DNA from 3 places in the Labilibaculum manganireducens genome. Region 2 is predicted to be linked to each of the others. Evidence: riboswitches for the same ligand, from Rfam matches in the RefSeq annotation. Region 2 holds a riboswitch; each other region holds the start of a gene.
What was found. A riboswitch is a leader RNA that binds a small molecule or an ion and turns the genes downstream of it on or off. The one in region 2 is predicted to bind thiamine pyrophosphate.
Positions count from the first base shown of each region.

Region 1: another riboswitch for thiamine pyrophosphate. It lies ahead of ACHZAX_RS02960 (TonB-dependent receptor); the one in region 2 lies ahead of ACHZAX_RS08095 (sulfide-dependent adenosine diphosphate thiazole synthase).
Region 3: another riboswitch for thiamine pyrophosphate. It lies ahead of ACHZAX_RS10575 (class I SAM-dependent DNA methyltransferase); the one in region 2 lies ahead of ACHZAX_RS08095 (sulfide-dependent adenosine diphosphate thiazole synthase).

Region 1 covers NZ_CAXXEE010000003.1:747,795-755,720, forward strand. The annotation lists gene ACHZAX_RS02945 (CCA tRNA nucleotidyltransferase) at 1-267, opposite strand, end outside; gene trxA (thioredoxin) at 461-817, shown strand; gene trxA (thioredoxin) at 967-1,410, shown strand; TPP riboswitch at 1,500-1,596, shown strand; gene ACHZAX_RS02960 (TonB-dependent receptor) at 1,660-4,122, shown strand; gene pnuC (nicotinamide riboside transporter PnuC) at 4,177-4,767, shown strand; gene ACHZAX_RS02970 (thiamine diphosphokinase) at 4,821-5,438, shown strand; gene ACHZAX_RS02975 (hypothetical protein) at 5,702-6,961, shown strand; gene ACHZAX_RS02980 (sensor histidine kinase) at 7,014-7,926, opposite strand, start outside.
Region 2 covers NZ_CAXXEE010000003.1:2,114,182-2,122,107, reverse strand. The annotation lists gene thiC (phosphomethylpyrimidine synthase ThiC) at 1-1,079, opposite strand, end outside; gene thiE (thiamine phosphate synthase) at 1,079-1,690, opposite strand; gene ACHZAX_RS08095 (sulfide-dependent adenosine diphosphate thiazole synthase) at 1,692-2,462, opposite strand; TPP riboswitch at 2,520-2,612, opposite strand; gene ACHZAX_RS08090 (nitroreductase family protein) at 2,722-3,552, shown strand; gene ACHZAX_RS08085 (flavodoxin family protein) at 3,712-4,347, shown strand; gene ACHZAX_RS08080 (carboxylesterase family protein) at 4,513-5,376, opposite strand; gene ACHZAX_RS08075 (LytR/AlgR family response regulator transcription factor) at 5,520-6,290, opposite strand; gene ACHZAX_RS08070 (RagB/SusD family nutrient uptake outer membrane protein) at 6,386-7,720, opposite strand; gene ACHZAX_RS08065 (SusC/RagA family TonB-linked outer membrane protein) at 7,732-7,926, opposite strand, start outside.
Region 3 covers NZ_CAXXEE010000003.1:2,724,370-2,732,295, forward strand. The annotation lists gene tenA (thiaminase II) at 1-659, opposite strand, end outside; gene thiE (thiamine phosphate synthase) at 660-1,307, opposite strand; gene thiM (hydroxyethylthiazole kinase) at 1,304-2,098, opposite strand; gene ACHZAX_RS10575 (class I SAM-dependent DNA methyltransferase) at 2,111-2,812, opposite strand; TPP riboswitch at 2,932-3,030, opposite strand; gene ACHZAX_RS10580 (cysteine hydrolase family protein) at 3,137-3,697, opposite strand; gene ACHZAX_RS10585 (DUF6051 family protein) at 3,743-4,963, opposite strand; gene ACHZAX_RS10590 (hypothetical protein) at 5,148-5,567, shown strand; gene ACHZAX_RS10595 (C-GCAxxG-C-C family (seleno)protein) at 5,912-6,292, shown strand; gene ACHZAX_RS10600 ((deoxy)nucleoside triphosphate pyrophosphohydrolase) at 6,292-6,690, shown strand; gene folK (2-amino-4-hydroxy-6-hydroxymethyldihydropteridine diphosphokinase) at 6,676-7,050, opposite strand; gene folX (dihydroneopterin triphosphate 2'-epimerase) at 7,078-7,440, opposite strand; gene ACHZAX_RS10615 (SDR family NAD(P)-dependent oxidoreductase) at 7,450-7,926, opposite strand, start outside.

The DNA.
Region 1 (7,926 bases), 1.4 Mb from region 2:
TTCCAGATCTTTGTACTTTAGCATTGCCGTTCCATAGTTCTTGAAAATGGAAACTTTTGATACTCCGGCTTCTTTTGCTGCTTTCTGGGCAAGTTCAATACCACTTCCAATAACTACAATATCAATATCTTTTGATTCCCGGTGTAAAAATAAATCTCTTACAAAACCTCCAATTACATAACTCTCGAGATTTTCACGGGTTACAATTTTGGAAATAATTGAAAATATAGGGTGTTTTAAATGTTCTTTCACTTTACTTTTTTTCAAACAGTTTACTCTAAATCATGTGCTTCAGGAGCCTAAATTCATAAATCCCTGATTCATTGCGCTGACAAAATTACAATTATTTAGATGGAATCTATAAAAACAAGCAAATTTTGAATTTGGCATACGAATTGTAAGATATAAATATGTATATTTATACATGTAGAATGATTGTATTATTTTAATATTGAAGGTTATGGTAGAACATTTGACAGTAGAAACATTTAAAGCGAAAGTATTCAATTTCGAACAAAATAAAGATTGGAAATTTGAAGGCAACCGACCTTGTTTGGTTGATTTTTATGCAGATTGGTGTGGGCCATGTAAAGCTGTTGCTCCTATTTTAGAGGAATTACAGGAAGAGTATGGTGATAATCTGGATATTTACAAGATTGACACTGAAAAAGAACGTGAGTTGGCATCAATGTTTGGAATTCAGAGCATTCCGTCTTTGTTGTTCATTCCTACAGACGGGCAGCCACAGATGTCACAGGGTGCTATGTCAAAAGAATCATTTAAGCAGGCATTTTCCGAGGTTCTTGGTGTAGGTTAATAATGTTTGCAGCTTAAAATTTTATTAAAGCTCCTGGATAATAATGATGGTTCTGAAAAAAGTATCATTTTTGTAAGAGAGTAATAATAAAAAAAGAAGTTGAACGAGGGGTTGTTCTTTTGTTGGGTTACCTCTGTAAAGAAACAAAGATGAAAAAAATATTTTTTGCATTGTTTGTAGCAATGATAAACTTAAGTGCATTTTCTCAGACAGCAAATGAAGTCATTCACTTGGATGATAATAGTTTTAAGGAAAAGGTATTTGATTTTACAAATAGTAAAGAATGGAATTTTAAAGGGGATAAACCTGTAATCGTTGATTTTTATGCAACATGGTGTGGTCCGTGTAAACGTGTTGCGCCTGTGCTTGAAGAGCTTCAAAAGGAATATGGACAGGACATTCAGATTTACAAAGTTGACACCGATAAATCACCAATGGTTTCAGGGGCATTTGGAATTAAAAGCATACCAAGTTTTTTATTTATTCCTGCTAAGGGAAAGCCAACAATGGCACAGGGAGCTTTACCAAAAGAAACATTTGTAAAAGCTATAAAGGATGTTTTGGGTGTTAATGCACCTGAATCAATTAAATAGGGTTGAAAAAAAGAAAGTTTAGGTTTTAGGAAGAGCCGGCATTTAGCCGGCTCTTTTGTTTTTGAACTATTTCCGATTACCTTTGTGGCAAAATCACAGTGGGGTGCCTTAAATAACAGGCTGAGATCATACCCTTTAAACCTGATCCGGATAATGCCGGCGTAGGGAAAATTGCGAATTAACTTTTCGCCAACCTGATCTTATTACAACCTCATTGCAATATATTATTAACGTTTTAACTTATAAACAATGTTTACAAGAAAGATGAACTGTGTTTTACGCAGAGCAGCAGTGTTAATTTTATTGCAATTTGTATGTTTTATTGGATTCTCTCAACTTACCTTAACCGGTAAAGTTACCGATAAAGCAGGAAAAGCACTTCCGGGTGCCACAATCGCAGTAAAAGGAACTTATTTAGGAACCGTTGCCAGTTCGAATGGTACATACAGGTTTCAGAATTTAAAAGAAGGAAACTACAGTTTTGTGGTTTCATTTTTGGGTTATGAAAGTGCTCAAAAAGAAGTGAAGCTGAGTAAGTCAGAAGAAATTGACTTTAATTTGGAAGCATCTGCCATTATGGCCGATGAGGTTCTTGTTGCTGCTACCCGTGCGGATTCAAAAACACCCGTTGTAGTGACTAATGTGAGTAACGAAGAGTTATCAAAGAGAAATTTAGGACAGGATATTCCTATGCTTTTATCGATTACGCCTTCATTTGTAACTACATCAGATGCCGGATCGGGTGTAGGTTATACCGGTTTTCGTATTCGAGGTTCAGATGCCAATCGTATCAATGTAACGGTAGATGGTATTCCTTTGAATGATTCTGAATCTCATGGTGTTTATTGGGTAAATATGCCTGACTTTACTTCATCTTTAGATGATATTCAAATACAGCGTGGAGTTGGTACTTCTACCAATGGAGCTGGTGCTTTTGGTGCGAGTATTAACATGCAGACACAGAATGTGAATGCTCAGCCTTATGCTGAAATTTCAAGTTCGGCTGGGTCATTCAATACATTCAAAAATACAGTTAAGTTAGGAACAGGACTTAAAAAAGGTTTTGCTTTTGATATGCGTCTATCAAAAATCACTTCTGATGGGTATATTGATAGAGCAAGTTCTAATCTTCAATCGGCTTATTTCTCAGCAGGCTATTTTGGCGATAGAACAAGTGTAAAGGCTAATGTTATTGTAGGGAAAGAAAAAACTTATCAGGCTTGGAATGGTGTACCTAAAGTTCGTTTGGAAAATGATGAAACTGGAATGCAACGTTATGCTGATCACTGGTTAGTTAGCCAGGAAGTGGTTGATCATATGATGGCTTCTGATTCACGAACTTATAATCAGTATACCTATAAAAATGAAACCGATAATTATTGGCAGAAGCATTATCGTTTATATTTAACACACTTGTTTTCGGATAATACCAAGTTCAATATGGCTTTTCATTATACACAAGGTGAAGGTTATTATGAGCAGTTTAAGAAAAATGACAAGCTGAAAGATTATGGTTTGGCTCCTATTGTTATTGGAACTGAAACCATCGAAAAAACTGATGTTATTCGTCGTAAATGGTTGGATAATGATTTTTACGGTACAGTATTTTCTTTTTCGAAGAAAATGGAGGGACTTAATTTTGTTGCTGGTGGTGGCTGGAACAAGTACGATGGTGATCATTTTGGTGAAATCCGATGGATGAAAAATGCTGGTGATGCATTTTTAGGTGATAAGTACTACGACAATAATGGTACTAAAGAAGAATATAATGCTTATCTGAAAGCAAATGTTGCCGTAGATAATTCGTTGAGTTTATATGCCGATATGCAATTGAGAGGTATCGATTATAAAATTAAAGGGATTGATTCGGATTTGAGAGATATTACTCAGAAACATGATTTTTTATTTTTTAATCCTAAAGTAGGCTTCAATTATGAGTTTAATGAGAATCACCGTTTATTCGCTTCGTTTTCTATAGCTAACCGTGAACCTAATCGAAGTAATTATATCGATATTGAAGAAGGAAAAGTTCCAACAAGCGAACGTTTGTATGATTATGAATTAACTTATAAAATTACAAAGGCTAATTTCCTTCTTGAAACTAACCTGTTCTATATGAATTATAAAGATCAGCTGGTTTTAACTGGTGGAGTAAATGATGTAGGTTCAGCTTTAATGATGAATGTTGACAGATCGTATCGTAGAGGTATAGAATTAAGTGTAGCAACGAATATCACAAAATCATTTTTATGGAAAGGTAATTTATCTTTAAGTGAAAATAAGATTAAAAATTTTACCGAAGGTGTTGAGAATTGGGATGAAGGTGGAAATTCATTGTTCTACTTAGGAAAAACCAATATCGCTTTTTCTCCTAATGTAATTGCTAATTCAATTTTTTCTTATAACAAATCAGGTTTTGGTGTTCAGCTTATTGACCAATATGTAGGTAAGCAATACATCGATAATTCATCAAATAATAATAGGAGTCTGGATGCTTACACGGTATCTAATATGAACTTTTCATATGAATTTAAGCCTGAATTTGCTGAGAGTATAAAATTCAATGTTTCGGTTAATAATGTATTTGATGCAGAGTACGAATCGAATGCATGGGTTTATTCATACATTTCAAGCGGTGAACGTTTTGCGATGGATGGGTATTTTCCACAAGCAGGAATTAACTTTCTTGCTGGCGTAACAGTAAGATTTTAAATAAATTTGCAGGGACACAGTAGGTTGTGTCCCTGCAAAATATATTCTAACAGCATGAATTGGATTGTTGATAATACCATTGAAATAATTGGAACCATTGCCGGTTTAATCTTTCTTTTTTTAGAAATCAAACAGAATAAATGGTTGTGGCCGGTTGGGCTTTTAACCTCGGTGATGTACATTTATGTGTTTTTTATTGCCAAGTTGTATGCCGACATGTCTCTTCAATTCTACTATGTTTTTATTAGTATTTACGGTTGGATTGTTTGGTCGAAAGGAGCTGGTCAGAAAGAAATTCCGGTGACCAAATTATCCAAAGGATTGTTTTTGATTCTTTTTGGAGCCAGCATGCTAATCTATGCTGTTATCTCATATATACTGGTGGCTCATACTGATGCTTCTATTCCATATTGGGATGCTTTTACAACAGCCTTGAGTATTGTTGCTACATGGATGCTGGCAAGGAAAATTTTAGAGCAATGGCTGGTTTGGGTAATTGTAAATGCGGTTTCTTTGGGGCTGTATATCTATAAAGGACTGTATCCAACTTCTGTTCTTTTCTTTTTTTATACTGTTTTGGCAGTGGTAGGATATATTCAATGGAAAAAAGATATGCTTTATACTGAAGCAATTTCCCGCGAATAATTACTTTTGTGTTTGGTAAAATTCAAATTCTGAAAGATTTAGATTAAGTAAGCATGCAAAAGAAAGCGGTAATTCTGGCTAATGGCTCATTCCCTACACACAAAATTCCTTTAAACGAATTAAAATCCTCAAAATATATTGTTTGCTGCGATGGTGCAATCAATAAATTGGATGAAGCTGGAATTGAGCCTTTCGCAATTGTAGGCGACCTGGATTCTTTAAATCCGGAAATGAAATGGAAATACCGCGATATCATTCACCATTTTGCCAATCAGGACAGTAATGATTTAACCAAAGCCATTAACTGGTGTCTGGAAAATAAATTTTCTCAGGTTATTATTGTGGGAGCAACCGGACAGCGTGACGATCATATGATTGGAAATGTGTTTTTACTGCCGCAATACGCAAAAAAAATTCGTGTGAGAATGCTTACCAATTATGGTTGTTTTACACCGCTTCTTCGTTCAAAAAATTTCGACAGTTACACTCGTCAGCAAGTTTCAATATTTTCTCCCAATTCGGAGACTTTAATTTCTACAGCCAACTTACGATATGCATTAACAGAGCAAAAACTGGAACTGATGAATCAGGGAACCCTAAATGAATCGATGGGGGACAGTTTCCGAATTGAATTTGAAGGCGGTCCGTTAATCGTTTATCAGGAATATTGAGATATCTGCATGATAGATAATTCTTTATTTTTTCTGAAATTCTTTTAAAATGCTTTGTTAGGTTTTTGTAAGTATTTGATTGTCAGGATGATTTGCTTAATATGTGTTTCAGTATAAAGATCTGAAAATAAGCACACTGCAAAACGATCTAATATCTCACATCTAAAATCTAACGATCTATTGCAAATGAAAAGCTGTTTTATAATATTCTTATAAACGAATATTCCTGTATATCTTTGCGACGCAAAAAACTAATACAATCTATGAAAAAAATTAACTACCTACTACTTTTAGCACTTTTCTGTGTTGGCATCCCTAAGCTTAATGCTCAAGAGAAGAAAGACGAAATTAAGGTGAAATTCGGAGGTTATGTACACTCTTTATTTACTTATGATACTCGTCAAACAGTTAGTGCCCGGGAGGGATTCATATTACTTTACCCACAAGATGAAGATTTGGATGCTGCCGGAAAGGACATGAACAAAGGTGGCGTTTATAATATGGCTGTTATTCAGTCGCGTGTAAATGCAAAAATTGCAGGTCCTGAAATTTTAGGAGCGAAGACCAACGGTTTATTGGAAGCAGAGTTTATCGGCAATGCAGAATCGGATGTGAACGGGTTGCGTTTGCGTCACGCTTTTGTGAATTTGGATTGGGGCAAGACTTCTTTGTTAATAGGACAAACATGGTCACCATTATTTGATGCTGAAATCTTTCCAACTACAGTTGGTGCCAATGCCGGATTGCCGTTCAAAGCTTTTGCGCGTAATCCTCAGCTGCGTTTAACGTACAAAACAGAGCATTGGAAATTGTTGGCAGCTATTGCATCGGAGCGTGATTATACAAGTACCGGACCCGACGGAGCGAGTAACAAATATTTAAGAAATTCAGGATTGCCTATTCTTCAGGGACTGGTTCATTACTATGCAGGAAAGCATGTGTTTGGACTAAGTGGAGAGTTTAAAAACATCAAACCATCTTTAACAAGTACAACCGGATCATTAGAAGATGGTAACTTAACCAAATGGAAGAATGATGAAACACTTTCGTCGTGGGCTGTGGTTGCATCTTATAAATTGAATTTAAAACCAATTACTTTTAAGACTCAAACTACTTACGGCACCAACTTAACTGATGTGTTAATGTTAGGTGGATATGCAGCGAAAAGTTTAAATCCAATGACTAATGAAGCCAGTTATACAGGTATAAAGGTTTTAGGTACATGGACTGATGTTTCTTACATTAAAAATAATTTTGAGTTGGCCTTACATGCCGGTTATTCAAAAAATATGGGTGCTGATGATAAGGTTATTCCAGGTATGATTTATAGCCGGGGAAAAGATATTGGAGAATTGTATCGTATTGCGCCACGGGTTGCGAAACGTTTCGAGAATTTGAAGATGGAATTGGAAGTAGAATATACAGCAGCAGCTTACGGTGATGTTACTGAGAAAGCAGAAGTTGAGAATACCCATTGGGTAGGAAATACAAGAATTTCGGTAGGCTTGTACTATTTCTTTTAAATAAGGAATTGAATTGAATACAGAAGGCGGACAGAAATGTCCGCCTTTATTTTTAAAACGGAATGGTAAAATAGAAGGTGGTTCCCTCATTTGGTTTCGAGATAAACCAAATTTCGCCTCCTAAAAGCTCAACCAGACTTTTACTGATTGCCAATCCCAATCCGGTACCTCCATATTTCCTTGTATCAGCATTTAAATCAGCCTGACGGAAACGGTCGAAAATAATTTTTTGTTTGTCTTCAGATATTCCGATTCCTGTGTCTTTCACAAAAAACCGGAGGAAGTCTCCTTTAATATCATATCCAATTTCAATTGTTCCTATGTTGGTAAATTTTATTGAATTTTCGATTAAATTATTGAAAATCTGAACCAAACGCATTGTGTCAGTATTGAATTCAGTGATGCTTTTATCATCAGGAACAGTAGTTATAATGGAAAGATTTTTATTATCATGCAAGTCCAGTATAGCTTCGTAAATTTCATTCAGATTTACGAATAGATTATCCAGAACACATTTGTTTTTCACAATTTTTAATTGATTGGTCTCAATTTTCGAGATGTCCAGTATGTCACTGATTAAGCGAAGCAGGTGTTTTGTGTTTCTTTGAATAATTGAGATAAAGCGGGTACGTTTTTCTTTTTCTACACCATCACCGGCCAATAGATCGGTAAAACCTAAAATGGCATTCATTGGAGTTCGGATTTCGTGCGACATATTGGCCAAAAATGCCGATTTCAATCTACTTGATTCCTCGGCTGCTTCCTTAGCAATTTTTAGTTCTTCGTGATTGGCTTTTATTTCCAGCAAATGAGCTTTTTCTTTTTGAGCACGAACCTTTCGTAAATGCATATTAATGGTCATCACAATGATAATAATTGTAAGAAGAATCAATACTGTTAGGGTTAGAATAACAATTTCTTTGTTTTCGCGGACAAAACTGTATGGTTCATTTATAATACGGGAA
Region 2 (7,926 bases):
TTCACTAAATCGGCAGCATGTGCAGCAATCCGGCTTGCAATTACACCCTCCTTTACGTCTTTAACATCGGGTAGGCACAAATGCTCGGCAGGCGTTACGTAACACAGAAAATCGGCACCGTGAATGGCTGCAACCGTACCCCCAATTGCTCCCACAATGTGATCGTATCCGGGAGCCGAATCGGTAACCAAAGGCCCCAGCACGTAAAACGGCGCTTCGCTGCAAAGTCTTTTCATCAATTTCATATTGGCTTCAATCTGATCCAAAGGCATGTGGCCGGGGCCTTCTACCATTACCTGCACGCCTTTGTCTCTGGCGCGATCCACCAATTCCCCTAAAACCAGCAATTCTGCAACTTGTGCCCGATCGGTAGCATCAGCACCGGCTCCAGGCCGCAAACCATCTCCTAAACTAATGGTTACATCGTATTGTTTGCAGATATCCAAAACCCTGTCGTATTGCTCATACAGTGGATTCTCCTTCCCGTTTTCTTTCATCCAGCGCTTAAGCAAAGCTCCTCCCCGGCTTACAATCCCGCATACTCTTTTATCATTCTCCAAAAAGGAAAGAGAAACCTTTGTTATGCCACAATGTAAGGTCATAAAATCAACCCCCATTTTTGCCTGAATTTCAATTTCACGAAACAGATCTTCCGGATCGAGCTCTTTAATCTTTTTTCCTTCGGCCAGCAAACGTGTAGCTACACCATAAATGGGTACAGTTCCAACCATAACAGAAGACTCCTTAAGTATTCGTTGAAGAATAATATGCAGATCGCCGCCCGTTGACAAATCCATAATTGCATCGGCACCATATTGAACAGCCACTTTCATTTTTTCCAGTTCCTCTTCAAAATGGCAATGCTTTTCGGATGTGCCCATGTTGGCATTTACCTTAGTCCGCAAACCATTACCAATTGCTGCAGCCGGAAAATCGTGATTTTTGTTTTTGGGAATTACAATCCGCCCCAATGCAATCTCATTTCGCAGCCATTCAACATCAACTTTTTCGTTTTTTGCAACGATATTCATTTCTGCTGTAATAATACCTTCTTTGGCTTTTTCTATTTGTGTAATCATTATTTCTTGTTTATTAAATTAGTAAACTCCAGAACTCTTTCATCAAACTGATCGGTTTGCATAAAATGCCGCACCATGGCAATGTTTTTTGCCCCGGCGCTCAAAATAGTCTGTATGTTTTCGGGAAAAATTCCTCCGATTGCCACCACAGGAATGGTCGCCATATTCAATACTTGCTTTAGTTGTTCAATGCCTACAGGTTGATCAGGCCTGGCTTTTGCATTGGTTGGATATACCGGGCCAAAACCTATGTAATCAGGCTTCTGAACAAGCGCTTCCTTTACTTGCTGAATGGAATGAGTTGACAAACCAATTTTCATATCACCAACAATTTTCCGGGCTTCTTCCATACTCATATCATCTTGTCCGAGATGTAAAAAATCAGCTTCGCAAATTGCTGCGATATCCGCTCGGTCATTTATCACAAAACTGGTTTCACTTCCTCTTGTAATGTCTCTGATTTCTTTTCCAAGCCTAATTAATTCCTTGTCGGATAAAGATTTTTCGCGCAGCTGCAGCATCTTAACGCCCCGCTCTACACACGATTCGGCAATAGAACGGTAAGAGGATTGCGGGTTTGTGATGATGATGTATAAACCAAAGTCTTCCATCTTATTTACTTAAATTTTCAGCAATCAAACCAGCTAATTTTTCACCGGAAAGAAGCATTCCTCCAAAGATAGGCCCCATTCTAAAACCACCGCTCACACCATTCGATGCCATGCCCGATACATACAATCCAGGGTATACTTCTTTGGTATTTTCTACAGTAGTTCGCTCAGCTTCATCTATCGACAAAGAGTATTCCCCCATCACTTTACCTGTTTTTGTGTTTAGCTTCACGTCATTTTTACGTTCCAAGGTGCGGACAATGTCGCAATCGTGACCCGTGCCATCAACCACTGCTTTTGCCATGATCACCAAAGGATCGACATGCATTTTTTCCCGGCGAACCGAAGCCCAGTTTAGAACAACACCACATACCCTGTTATTTTGAAAAACAACATCTTCAATAGAAGAACAATTGAAGATTTTTACTCCAGCCTGGGTAGCATGGTAAATTAAAGCGGAAGTTGCATGCACAGAATCAAGCGTGTAATAATCTCCTTGATAGTTTGTGTAGGAAATATTTAATTCGTCAAGAATGTGCAGTGCATCTTTCTGAACTATTATTTCATTAAACATCATGGCACCGCCCCACATGCCTCCGCCAGGAGCCAGTTTACTTTCATACAAGGCTACTTTAAAACCTTTCTTTGCGAGATAATAAGATGCTGCTAAGCCTGAAGGTCCGCCTCCGACAATTGCCACATCAACCGATAAGTTTTCTTTGAGTTTTTTAAAATAGGAATCAACGATTCCGGCAGATACAATTTGCTCCATTTTATTGCTTATTAAGTGAATAATAGTAATAAACAGGGGCGGTCCTACTCCAAAAAAGCAGACTTTTCTTTACTTTCCTACGCAGGCATTATCCTGATCAGGTAAAGGGTATGATCTCAGCCTTAAAGTTAGGCACCCCTAGTTTATATAGATGCAAATGTAAAATAAAAAACCGGAACAGGCTCTTCACATTGGCATATTTTACGGATTAATTCCCGGGATAAATTATCTTTGCCTGCAAATAATAAGCTTGCAAACCATGTTAGATTTTAAGATAGAGGAAGATAAATGTATTGAGTGCGGTCTTTGTGCACAGGATTGTCCGGTTGGAATTATAGAATTGAATCCAAAGCCTGTAATCCGAAAAGAAAAGGAGATGAATTGTTTGAAATGTCAGCACTGTTTAGCCATTTGTCCGACTGGAGCACTTTCAATATTAGGAAAAAAACCGGAAGACAGTGTTTCGGCAAAAGGTGAAATGCCAAAGCCTGAAGCAATCAGCAGATTGATAAAAACCAGACGCTCGATTAGAAAATACAAAAAGGAAGCTATCGATAAGGAATTAATTCAGGAACTGATTGAAACGGCCGCGCATGCGCCAACAGGACATAACGACAATGCTGTTTTACTGTCGTTAATTGACAACAAAGAGGATCTGGACTTATTCCGGTTAAAAGTCTACAATTCACTGAAAAATGCCAGAGAATCAGGAACACTGGAAAAGCGGTTTCAATTCCTGTTGTCCTATCAGAAATTATGGGAAACCAAAGGTGTGGATGTGATTTTTAGAGATGCTCCGCACTTGATTATTGCTTCAGCCCCATCTGCTGATGCTTCACCAATGGCAGATTGTTTAATTACATTGAGTTATTTTGAATTAATAGCCAACTCACACGGAATAGGTACTCTTTGGAACGGAATGGTAAAATGGGCCATTGATGATATAGATCCTGAATTACGTACTCTGATTGGCATACCAAAAGATCACACCATTGGCTATGTAATGCTGTTTGGTAAATCTGCCGTAAAATATGCCCGGGGAATTCAATCGGAAGGCTTAAAAGTGAACCGGATAAAGCTTGAAAAATAAGATGCCTGTATTCCTCAGGGATTTTCACAATAGATTAATTCTATTAACATTTTATTAAAACAATTGTATTCAGTTCCTGCATATTTTTGCACTTTCAATTGGTGTGAACCAATCAATTTTCCACGAATCTGAAATCATAAAAACAATAAAACTCAAAAAATGAAGGTAGTCGCATTTAACGGAAGTCCGAAAAAAGAAGGAAACACTTACCATGCCCTTAAATTAGTAACAGAGCAGTTGGAACTGCAAGGTATTGAAACAGAGATCGTGTCTGTTGGAAATAAAGGAGTAAAAGGTTGTACCGCCTGCGGTCAGTGTGCTAAAAACAAGGATGAAAAGTGTGTAATTAAAGGAGATGATGTAAACATTTGGATTCAAAAGATGAAAGAAGCCGATGGAATTCTGCTTGGCTCACCTGTTCATTATGCATCTTTGGGAGCAAATATGAAATCGTTTTTAGACCGTGCATTCTATGTGAGTGGTGCAAACGGCAACTTGTTTCGCCACAAAGTTGGCGCTTCGGTTGTTGCAGTTCGGCGTTCGGGAGGCTTGCCAACCTTTAACGAGCTGAACAATTATCTCAACTATTCAGAAATGATGGTACCGACCTCGAATTATTGGAATGTGATTCATGGAACTACTCCAGGGCAAGTTTTACAGGATGAAGAAGGCATGCAGATTATGAGAGTTTTGGGTAAGAACATGACTTATCTATTGCAATTAATTGAGCAAGGAAAAGACAAGGTAGAAGCTCCTGTGCAGGAGAAAAAAATATATACCAACTTTATTCGATAGTAAAGTATCATCGACAAAAAAAGAGGGTGTCCAAAAAGTAATATTTTGTATCGGATTGTCATGTTGAGCAAAGTCGAAATATCTGTTTTTCAGAGTGAAAGATTCTTCGGCAAGCTCAGAATGACAATGGAACTATACTTTTTGGACACCCTCTTTTTTTTTAATCTATAATTTCAAATACTTATTCTTTTTTCTCATGCTCCAGCATCCATGTAAAAATATCTGAACTAAATGCATCGTAGTCTGCATTTTCTTTCCCCATTCCTGTTCCTTCGTAGGTGTAGGTCCATGAGTCATGTGCAACATCAGGGTACAATGTAATTTTAGCTTTTCTGTTGGATTGATACTGTTTATTGCCTCAATCATGTTTTTTGATTTGGAAGGTGCAACCGTCGCATCACTTTCTCCGTGAAATGCCCAAACCGGAATGTTTTTAAATTTTGCTACCTGTTCTGTATTTCCACCACCACAAATGGGCACAAGAGCAGTAATATGAGACTCATCACCATAAGTTCCCACATAACTAAAGCATCCAAAACCGCCCATGCTTATACCTGTCATGTATATTCTGCGTTCATTCACTTTGTATTTTTCTATGATGAATTCAACAAAACGCTTTATTTTGTCAGCTTGCCAGCCATCGTCATGACATTGAGGAGAAACCACTAACATAGGATATTTTGGTGACCAACTTCCATTTTCAATCATTTTTGGAGGTCCGTTCACAAGAATCCGCTCTAAATATTCAGGATGTTTGGCGCTGTTGCCTTTTTCACCGGAACCATGCAGGAAAATCAATAAAGGATACATTGAATCCTTATCATCATCGTATCCTGCGGGTTGATAAACGTAGTAACCATAGGGAGCATTAGCTTCTGCCAATATGTGACTGGAATGAGTTCCGCCGGTATCTAAAGGCAAATTTGAAAGATTGTAGTAATCCGCTTTGGATAAACTATCATCACTGGAACAAGAAGCGGAACAAAACGAAATAAGAATACAAAAGGATACAAGAACACAGTTCTTCATGACACGAAATTATTTTATAATTATCAATAAATTTTAATTATGCAATAATACGAGATGAAATCACATTTAGACGAAAAGAATACTATAATAATGACTCTGTGTTAAATAATTCACACTTTTTAGCAGACCCCTGTATTTTAGGTTTACTGATTTAACCATTTCTTGAACTCTGTGCACCGGTCCTGACTAACAATGGCATCAATACATTCCGCGTGATTGGGTTTGAGATTTAATTTTATTCTGTTTTTTGAATAGTAGTGCATATCTTCAATGGCCTGATAGCTGACCATAAATTTGCGGTTAATCCGGAAAAAACGTTTCGGATTCAATTTGCTCTCCAAAGATGTCAGAGTTCCATCAAAAAGATAACGGTTCCCGTCAAATCCAAATAGATAAAGCGCCTTGCCGTCTGCCATAAAGTAAGCCACTTTTTCAACTTCCAATGAACTGAGTCTGTCTCCCCGGCTCACCATGAACCGTTCCTGATACTGATCCCCGGTCATTAAGCTGTTTAAAGATGTCTGAAGAGCACTAAAATCAAGAGATTCTTTCTCATGAAACATTGTCTCGAACTTTGTGATGGCTGCTTCCACATCTTCAAAATCCATTGGCTTTAGTAAATAATCAACACTGCATTGTTTAAAGGCCTGAATTGCATATTGATCGTAGGCTGTAGTGAAAATAACAGGTGTTGTAAGATCCAGTCTGTTGAATATCTCAAAACTGTTTCCATCCCCCAAGTGAACATCCATAAAAATTAAATCAAGCTTATGCCCGGACAGATATTGCACGGCCTGCTCCACATTTTCCAAATGTGCTTTAATCTCAATTTTATCCGGACGTATGGTCAGCAGCATTTTTTCCAGTTCGCGCGCTGCCAAATGTTCATCCTCAACAATAGCTATTCTAATCATTTCTGTCCTTTTTTTACCCCTGCCAAATTACAAAAGAAAAGGGGCAATCCGTAATGGAAAGCCCCTAATTTCAATTTATTGATATGCTAATTAACCTAATTACTCAAATTTGGATTGTTGTTTATGGCTTCATCCGGATAACGGAGCGTATAACGGGGATCGTCCTGATTCAGAGTCGCTGATTCTGTTTTGTAGGCATGATCAATTGGCTCTTGAGTTGTTCTTCGCAAGTCGAACCAACGGTGTCCTTCAAAAGCAAACTCTCTATATCTCTCATTTGCAATTTCTGCAATTAATTCTGCTTTGTTTAATCCTGCAGTACGAGTTACTTCTGCATTGTAAAAATCGGCAAGTAAACGTTTTGCTTTCAGCTGATTTAAATAGTTGCGGGCTTGATCCAGATCACCTAATTTTGCTGCGCATTCTGCTATCGTCAAATACATTTCAGAGGTTCTGAAACTGCATTTTGAAGCAGTATCAGTTCCTTTATCAATGCTGAATACTCCATTTCCTTCATCATTAAAATACAAAGCAAAACGCAGGTCATTAACCTGATCAAACATTCCCAGCAATTTATCAGAAACAAAAGATGAACCTCCAACTTCAGAAGAGAATACTTCCTCTAAAGCCAAAATGCTCTCAACAGAATTGTATTTGTGCGCAGAAAGAGAATTATCGGCAACTAAATCCTGCAAATCAGCTTTAAGCTTTAAAATCTCCAGAGCAACTGTTCTTGCATTCTCTGTATCATCCATATACAAATACACCCTTGATTGAAATGCCAAAGCGGCCAACTTACTGAAACGATAATTCAATCCTGTTTCGTAAGTTTCAATGTTCAACTTCGCTATTCCATCTGTAATATCTGATACTATTTGTGTATAAACCTCACCCACACTACTGGCAAAATATTCAGCTTCCGTATCAATTTTTAATGAAAGAGGCACGCCTTTATCGGTATTAGCAGTGGCTGAATTGTAAGGCAAACCATAAAGATTTACCAGGTTAAAATGCATTAAAGCTCTCAATAAGTAAGCTTCTCCAACAATTTGATCAATTTCTTCAGAACTTCCTTCTGTTGCATCAGCACCGGCATCTATAATGTGATTGGCATACATGATCACTTTGTAATATTGCTGCCATGAAAAACCCAATGTGTTTGATGATTGATTGACATCATTCCACAAATAGATATCCTGCACTTGTGTTAAATCCCAGGCATTATTATCCAATTTTAATTCATCAGTTCTGAAAGCAATTCTTTCTTTATCATCAGGAACACCATCGTATGCGCTTGTCAGTAAGGCACGGAAATCATCTGTTGTTGTTGGAATCAACCGGTCCTTTGGCTTCACATCCAAATAATTGTCGCAGGAAGAAAAGCTTACTACTGCCAACAACAGCGAAATGTATATATTTATTTTTTTCATTGTGTAAGTCATTAGAAAGTTAAATTAACACCTAAAGTATATGATTTTTGCTGTGGCTGAGCGTAAATATTACCATATGATTCCGGATCAAAATAGCCATCGTACCCATTGGAAATAACAAATGGATTTCGGGCTTCTAAACTGAATCGTACGTTTGATAATCTGATGCGCTTTAACATTGCATTTGGCAAAGTGTAACCCAAACG
Region 3 (7,926 bases), 610 kb from region 2:
ATTATATTTGATTTTACAGGCCACTCCTCCATTTCATAGGCACTTTTCCAAAACATCCATTCTAATTTCGACGCCATTACAAAAGCATCAATCATTTTATTTTGATTGCATATCGTAGTTCCTTTAGCCAATTCGTTGCAAATGTCAATAGCCAACTCAACCGCTTCCGAAAATTCATCTCCTCCATAAGTATCAATCCAATTTTGGTACTGATTCTCACCAGGTATCTGATTTTCCAAAATATAATCTCCAACTTTTTTGTAGATCCAAAAGCATGGCAAAATAGCAGCAACAGCCTCCTCGATCGAAGTTGTTGCCAATTGTTTATGAATATAGCAGGTATACAGCAAACAAGAAGGCGAAGCTTCTACGACTTTCTTCCTGTTTTGCAAATAAAACTGATGCAATGCCTGTTCAACAGCCACCGTATCAAGAGCAAAACTCAAAAAAATCTTTCTATGCTCCGACTTATCTAATTTACAGGCAATACCTGCCAGCACTTTCCCAAATTCAGCCAAATAAATAGAATCCTGCTCCAAATAAAAATTGAATTTTTCCCGTTCAAGCGTACCACTAGTCAATTCCTTTATAAAGGATAAGTTCAATATTTGTGTGTAGATTTCCTCAATTGATTCCCAGGCTTTTGTACTCCAGTCCATTTACTCAATGTGTTCATTCATTATACTATCAATAATCTTTTTTAATTCTCTTGCTGCTTTTTCAGGATATTCCTGCGAAATTATTGCAGAAACAAGAGCAACGCCATCAGCCCCTGCCTCTATAATACTTCCCAAATTATTCTTATTGATCCCGCCAATAGCCACGCATGGATGTTTTGAAAAAGAAGCAATCTCCTTTATCCCATCAAGCCCCAATGGTTTAGCAATATCGCTCTTTGTTTGCGTCGAAAAGACAGGCGATAAACCAATGTAATCTACATCCAAATCATTTGCCTCTCTTGCCTGTTCGATACTCTCCACGGATAATCCAATGATCTTATCGAATCCTAGAATTTTTCTAGCTTCCTTATAGGGCAAATCACTCTGTCCTATATGTAAACCATCCGCATCAACAGCCAAGGCAATATCCAACCTATCATTAACAATTAATGGTACATTGTAAACTTTTAAAATGTGTTTTACCGACATTACCAATTCATAGAATTCTCTAGTCGTCGAATTCTTTTCGCGAATTTGTACCATACTCACGCCTCCTTTAATGGCAGCTTCAATAATCTCTGCAAGAGGTTTCCCGTTCGCAAGGTCACTGTCAGTAACAAGATACAATTTTAGATCTTCCTTTCTCATTGTAAAATACAAGTTGCTTTTTCAATTTCTATTTCAGATAAACTGTACAGACAATCAATAAAATGCATTTGCATACTTCCAGGTCCAATAGACTTAGACGCAGCACATTCGCCAGTAATTCCCATCACCATCATCCCAAATACTGCCGCCTGAAATGTATTGGGATTTGTTGCAGCAAATGCACCCAAAACTGCTGTTGCTGTGCATCCCATTCCAGTAACTCTGGCCATCAATTGATCTCCAAAACCAACCGATTCAACTTTTATTCCATCAGTAATAAAATCAATCTCACCGCTTATAACAACAACACAATTGTTTCCCGATGCCAAAATTTTAGCTGATTCTAAAGCAACATCCGCAGCCACAGAACTATCAACTCCTTTCGTAAGCATTGTTTGATCAACTAAAGCCATTATTTCGGAAGCATTTCCCCTTATTATATTAGGCTTGCACGTTTCAATTATTCGCAATGCACTAGACGTTCGATAAGGCGTTGCACCTGCACCTACAGGATCGAATACAACAGGTATTTTTCTTTCCCGGGCTTTTTCACCTGCAACAATCATCGATTCAACCCATTCTTCCGATAAAGTTCCCATATTAATTACCAACGCTGAAGCAATATTTACCATATCTTTCACTTCATGCAAGGCATGTGCCATTACTGGAGAAGCACCAATAGCGAGCAGAGCATTTGCAGTCGTATTCATCACTACAAAATTAGTAATATTATGAACCAAGGGAGCTTGCTCTCTGATAGCAGATAAATTTTCAATTAATTTATTACTCATTTTCATAACCGATTAGTTTTTAAGTGCACAAATAGCTACATAATCACCACAATCAAAACCGTTAATTGGTTCTTCAGCCACCAAATTGGAATTTATGGGGTGTTTGGTTAATGTCTGAGCAAATTGAAGATTATTAAAATTGGATTTCTTCAGCATATCCACTTTTTCGGCAGTGGTTCTCCAATTAGCTACTTTCACAAACTCAATAGGATAAGGGTTTCTTGGGTGAACTCCTTCTAATAATGGGTGTTCCCAAGTGCCTAACGCTTTTGCCAGATTATACAAAACTCCATAAGAACTTTCTTTGGGAACATCAATAACTACAATTTTACCGCCTGAACGTAGAGCATCGTAAGATTTATTAAATGCTTTTTGTAAATCGCTAATATAGCTTGGCGTACCATTAAACAAAATTGTATCGTAGTTTTCCTTACCTAACTCCATCTCCTCCGCAGTGCTTATGTCCACATTAAGGCCACGTTTCCTAGCTATATCAGCCATTCCTTCCGAAGGTTCAATTCCATTTTTTATCGAAATATTGAATTCTTTTTCAAGAATTGTTTCGAACAAGCCACTTCCACAGCCAACAGAGAATACATCTCCTGCATTTTCAAGAAAATGGGCAACAAGTTTTACTTCTGAATACAATACATTTTCATTTTCCAGAAACCACGCATCGTAATCTGATGCATACTTATTAAATTTAGAACTCATTTGTTATTTTTAATTAGTCAAATAATTAGTTATAATTATCTGCAAAACAAAAGGCTGTAAAAACAGAAAACCGCCTCGTACATAACGAAACGGTTCTATCTAATTACTTAGGCAATTTAAAATCAGACGAATCATTTCCCTACGCTACTATTATGCAGATCAGGTAAAAGGGTAAAGTCTCAGCCCAAATAAATACTCAAGCACCCCTAATGACACGACAAAGGTATTAATATTTTACAATAGAATGTATTAAAAACAAATGATTTTGACTTCTGTTTGTAGTACTTAACAAATCACCAATCCTCTCTTGAGAAGGCATATTTCCTAAGTATTAAATAAGATCTCTGCGGTTGCAGCAACTTCAACCCTTCCTTTGGTTGGAATCAGATCACTCCAAACCCAATTGTAATGTTCAATTACTTTCTCTGCAGATAAATGGGGCCGATCCGCCGTTGTATGCGCATCTTTAACTACAGTAATATTAAAATTCTTAACCAATGCAGATTGAATTGTGGATTCTACACAAAAATCAGTCGCACATCCCGTAATTACCAATTCGCTCACGTTTAGTTCTTTCAATTTCTCCTCCAGATCGGTTTCATAAAAAGAATCATTCGCCGTTTTATATACAACCAAATCAGATTCAGCAATGTTTAGTTCATCCAGAATTTCCCACTCTTCGGTATTCGGCACAAAACAATTCTGCTTCGAACCATTGTGCTGTATATATATTACAGGATTCCCATATTCACGAAATTTTGCGGCCAATTGATTGATTCGCTTCACAACTCCCTCTGTGTCATAACGAGGAGTTGCGGATGTAAACGAGCCTTTTTGCATGTCGATGATTAGAAGAGCACTGGAATTTGTCTGATTTTTTTTCATTTCAACCTGTATTAAAAAAGGATTAATTTAATTTGATAATCAGATTTATTCCTGATTCAAAAAATCACAAACTTTACTAAATACAATATCCAAGCTTTCTTCAATATTTACAGACTCTGCCTTATTCATTGGAAATGGATTTTCATGTGAATATGAATATGGAAAATCAAGCTCCTCTACAGTAATATTAATATCTCTGGAGGCTCCTTTCAAGGTATTTTCAATCTCGTAAGTCGGAAAAACAGAATCTCCTTTCAAGGCTATCGCGTAAATCTGATTTTCGGCTTTTTTAAACAAAGCTTCTCTAAAATGTCTCATATTCTTGTATTCCAACATGGTGTGAAACACCTTCCCTTCCATGTGATCTTCTTCAATGTAATGATGCAGAAGATTATCTTTCTTTAAAAAACTGCTGAAATGTTCAACCAAATAAGAATACAAGGTAACATTAACTTCACTATCCAGAATAAATTTAGAAACAGGAGACAAACGATTAAATACAGCACCACTGCAAAACAAACACAATTTTGTTTCACTAAAATAATTTTTGTGGTTTGTTAACTTCAGAATTTCAGCCAAAAAACCTCCAATAGAATATGCAAAAATATCAAAACTAAAATCCTTATCTATTAGTTCATGCTTGCCACTTTTACACTCTTCAATAAATTGAATGATATCGTAATAGGTTTGTAAACCCGACCAAATAAATCTTTGCGGCATGGAATGAAGCCGCATGCTGATGGCTACATTCGATAATGAGGAACCAATAATATTTGGAAATTGGGCTTTTCGTTTTTTACTCAATTCAAACATTGCCTTTTTATCGCTCCAGTGCTTTGGTGCACGCTGCATATGAAATGCGATCGAAAAAAAAACAACTGCACTCTGTGTTTTCTCACAAATAGCTTGTCCCCATGGCAAATATTTATCCCACGTTTTTTCATTAAAGCCATGAAAGATAAATGTTAGTTTTTCTATTTTACAATCCCCTTTTGGTTTTAAAATATTATAACTGAAGTTTTTATTTTCCTCAACAACAACATCATTCATATGCACATCATCCTGTATTTCACCAATTTCGTTTTGGGCAAACATGTTCTCGATAAGATCCAACTTATGACTTTCACAATAATAGTTGGTTTTACCTGGTAAAATATCGTGTGCTAAAGAATGAAATTGATACTCTCTAAATTCCATCCCGTCAAACTCTGACTCTACACCATCAAAGGCCAATTTTAATTTTTGACATCGATCAACATATGACATAATAATAAACTTTAATGAATTGATATAGATTGCTGAAAACAATCAGCCATATTCTGTTAGCAAAATTCGAATTTACAAAAACACCGCTGATTAACAAAAAACAATCCAGTAATTAGATATACTTCTTAATTTTTTCTGATTATTTTTACAATTACGAAACAAAAAACCACTCCAAATCAAAATTATGTACCAGAAAGACTTTATCATGCGAATGCTTGAAATGATTGCTGATTTAATCGCTCTCCTTTTAGGTTTAATTAAAAAAGGTGACTTATCGCAAGCTCATAAATTATTAGAGAATGCTTATCGTGATTTTCTGAAAGAAGATGCTTCATTCTTTAGAAATCTCCCAAAAGAAAAACTTACCGAAGATTTGCTTACAAAGCACAATTACACAAATAGTCATTTAAAGATATTATCGGAGCTCTTTTTTGCTGAGGCAGAATTGAATATTGCAAAAGGCGATAAAGTGAATGGCTTAAATTATTACGAAAAATCGTTATTACTGCTGGAATTTACAGAAAAAGATTCCAATACTTTTTCGCTAAGCAACGAATCTAAAATCAAATCACTAAAAGAGAAAATTAATATATCAATGCGGTAAAACATGAAATTTAATCTTCAAGAAAACGACCTTAAGTCAATCGATTGTAGTCATAGCATTAATTTTAATTAGAATCTTTTTGTGAAAAAATAAGACGTGATATATTTCACGTCTTACTGTTAACCTTCCAAATGACTGCGCACTTTTAATAAAATACATATCCTTCTAATCACAGGAATAAAAACACAAGCCAAAATCCCCCTACTTTGTTCACTGATTTTCTCCATTATAAAATCAGCAATACCATTCTTTTTTCTCATATATGTTGAAGAAGCATACTAATATTTGAATAATATTTTTGGAAAAGCCTACATTTGCCTGTTATCAAAGCAATATTTTAATCAATGAGCTTTTCAAATAAAGAGACAAAGGCCGATATAGCCTTGAAATACTTTCACAAACCGCCTGGTTATTACAACTGCGCTCAGGCAATCTACAAAGCTTTTCAGGAAGAGTTTAGGATTACCAATGATGAGATAAATGAGTGCTCGAAATATGGCAATGGAAAAGCAAAGGGCGGCAATTGCGGAGCTTATCATGCTGCTTTGGAATTACTGAAAGACAAGCCTGAATTATTAGCAGAATTCACCAGACGTTTTCAAGAAAAATCAGAACACCTAACCTGTTTCGACATCAAGTTCAACTACAGCATTTCCTGCAAAAATTTGGTGCGCCTGGCATCCGATTTACTCGAAGAATTAACGCCATTATCTTCCAATAACTAATGGAACCGATCAAAGTTACCGCCGCAATACTCATTAAAAACGGGAAGATATTTGTTGCTCAACGAAGTAAGGATGACGAATTATCCGGCAAATGGGAATTCCCGGGTGGTAAAATTGAATCTGATGAAACACCTCAGGAATGCCTAAAGAGAGAACTGTTTGAAGAATTTGGAATTGAAACAAAAATTCTTGACTATTTTGGAGAAAGCATATTTGATTATGGCAACAAGCCAATTCATTTGCTTAGCTACTTTGCTGAGCATCTGTCGGGTGAATTAATCCTTCAAGTTCATCAAAATTACAAATGGATTGAGCCTGAAGAATTAGATAAAATTGACTGGGCGGCGGCTGATATTGAATTGGCAAAACAATTAAAACAGAAATTAACCGAACATTAACTCATCCACCGATTTCTTTAAAAAATCTCTTGAATAGTAGTCCTCATCCACAATTTCATCATTCCATACAACAATATCTAAATCAATTATACGCGGACCAAATTTTGGAAGACTCCTGTCCCTTCCCATCTTATCCTCCAATTGTTTCAAATACAAATTGAATTCCTCACGGCAGTGATGGGTTCTTAGCCTCACAGCTCCATTAATAAAATCCTCTTGATTGGTAATTCCAATCGGCGCTGTTCTAATCCATTTGGAATGTTTTTTCAGCAAATGATCTTTCGACAGAAGACACAGCATCTTTCGAATGTTTTCTGTTGGATTAATATTCGATCCTATACCTACTATACAATCGTTCATTACATATTGATTTAGTGAAATTTCAGTTTAAGTAACACCCTTTCTGTAAGCCTCCAATTCAATCGACACAGATTCTGCAAAACGCAAAGCATGAGGTTTATCCACCTCTACTTTTGCCCACTCCACTTGGGGATTCATCAAAATTACATCCAGCACTTGCCGGGTCAAATTCTCCAACATTTTAAATTTACCTTCCTGCACAAGCACAATCACCTTTTTTGTTATTGTTTTGTAATTGTATGAATTCTCAACATCATCATTAGCTATAGCATTGTCTACATCCGCCTTAATGGTCATATTAATCACAACATCTTGTTTGTTACGCAATTCGTCCTCATTAAAACCAATATAAGTTCTAATCAACAAATTTTTCACACGAATAATTGCCATATATCTAATTTATAAGAGTTGTTCACCTCCGTCGCAGTACAAAATCTGTCCGGTTAGGTTCTGATTTGCCAATATATAATCCAATGATTGCAAAATGGGTTCAATTCCACCGGAAATTTTCATTGGCGTTTTTTCTGCAAGCCTCTGTAAATACTCTTCTCCCTTATCCACCGGAGGAAGAGTGGCTCCGGGAGCTATACCATTGACCCTAATTTTTGGTGCGAATTCAAGTGCAGCCATTTTTGTTAAATGAGCCAGTCCAACTTTCGACAAACTGTAAGCCGCATACAAATTTGAATAGCTTGCAATTCGAGTATCCAACAGATTTATAATCAATCCACTTTCACTATTCATAGCATAATCCCTTGACAGGATAAAAGGGGCTAATAAATTCACATTCATCTGATCCTGAAACAATTTTACCGAAGTCTCTTGAATTACTCCTGGATCGAAAACAGATGCATTATTTATTAATACATCAATCTT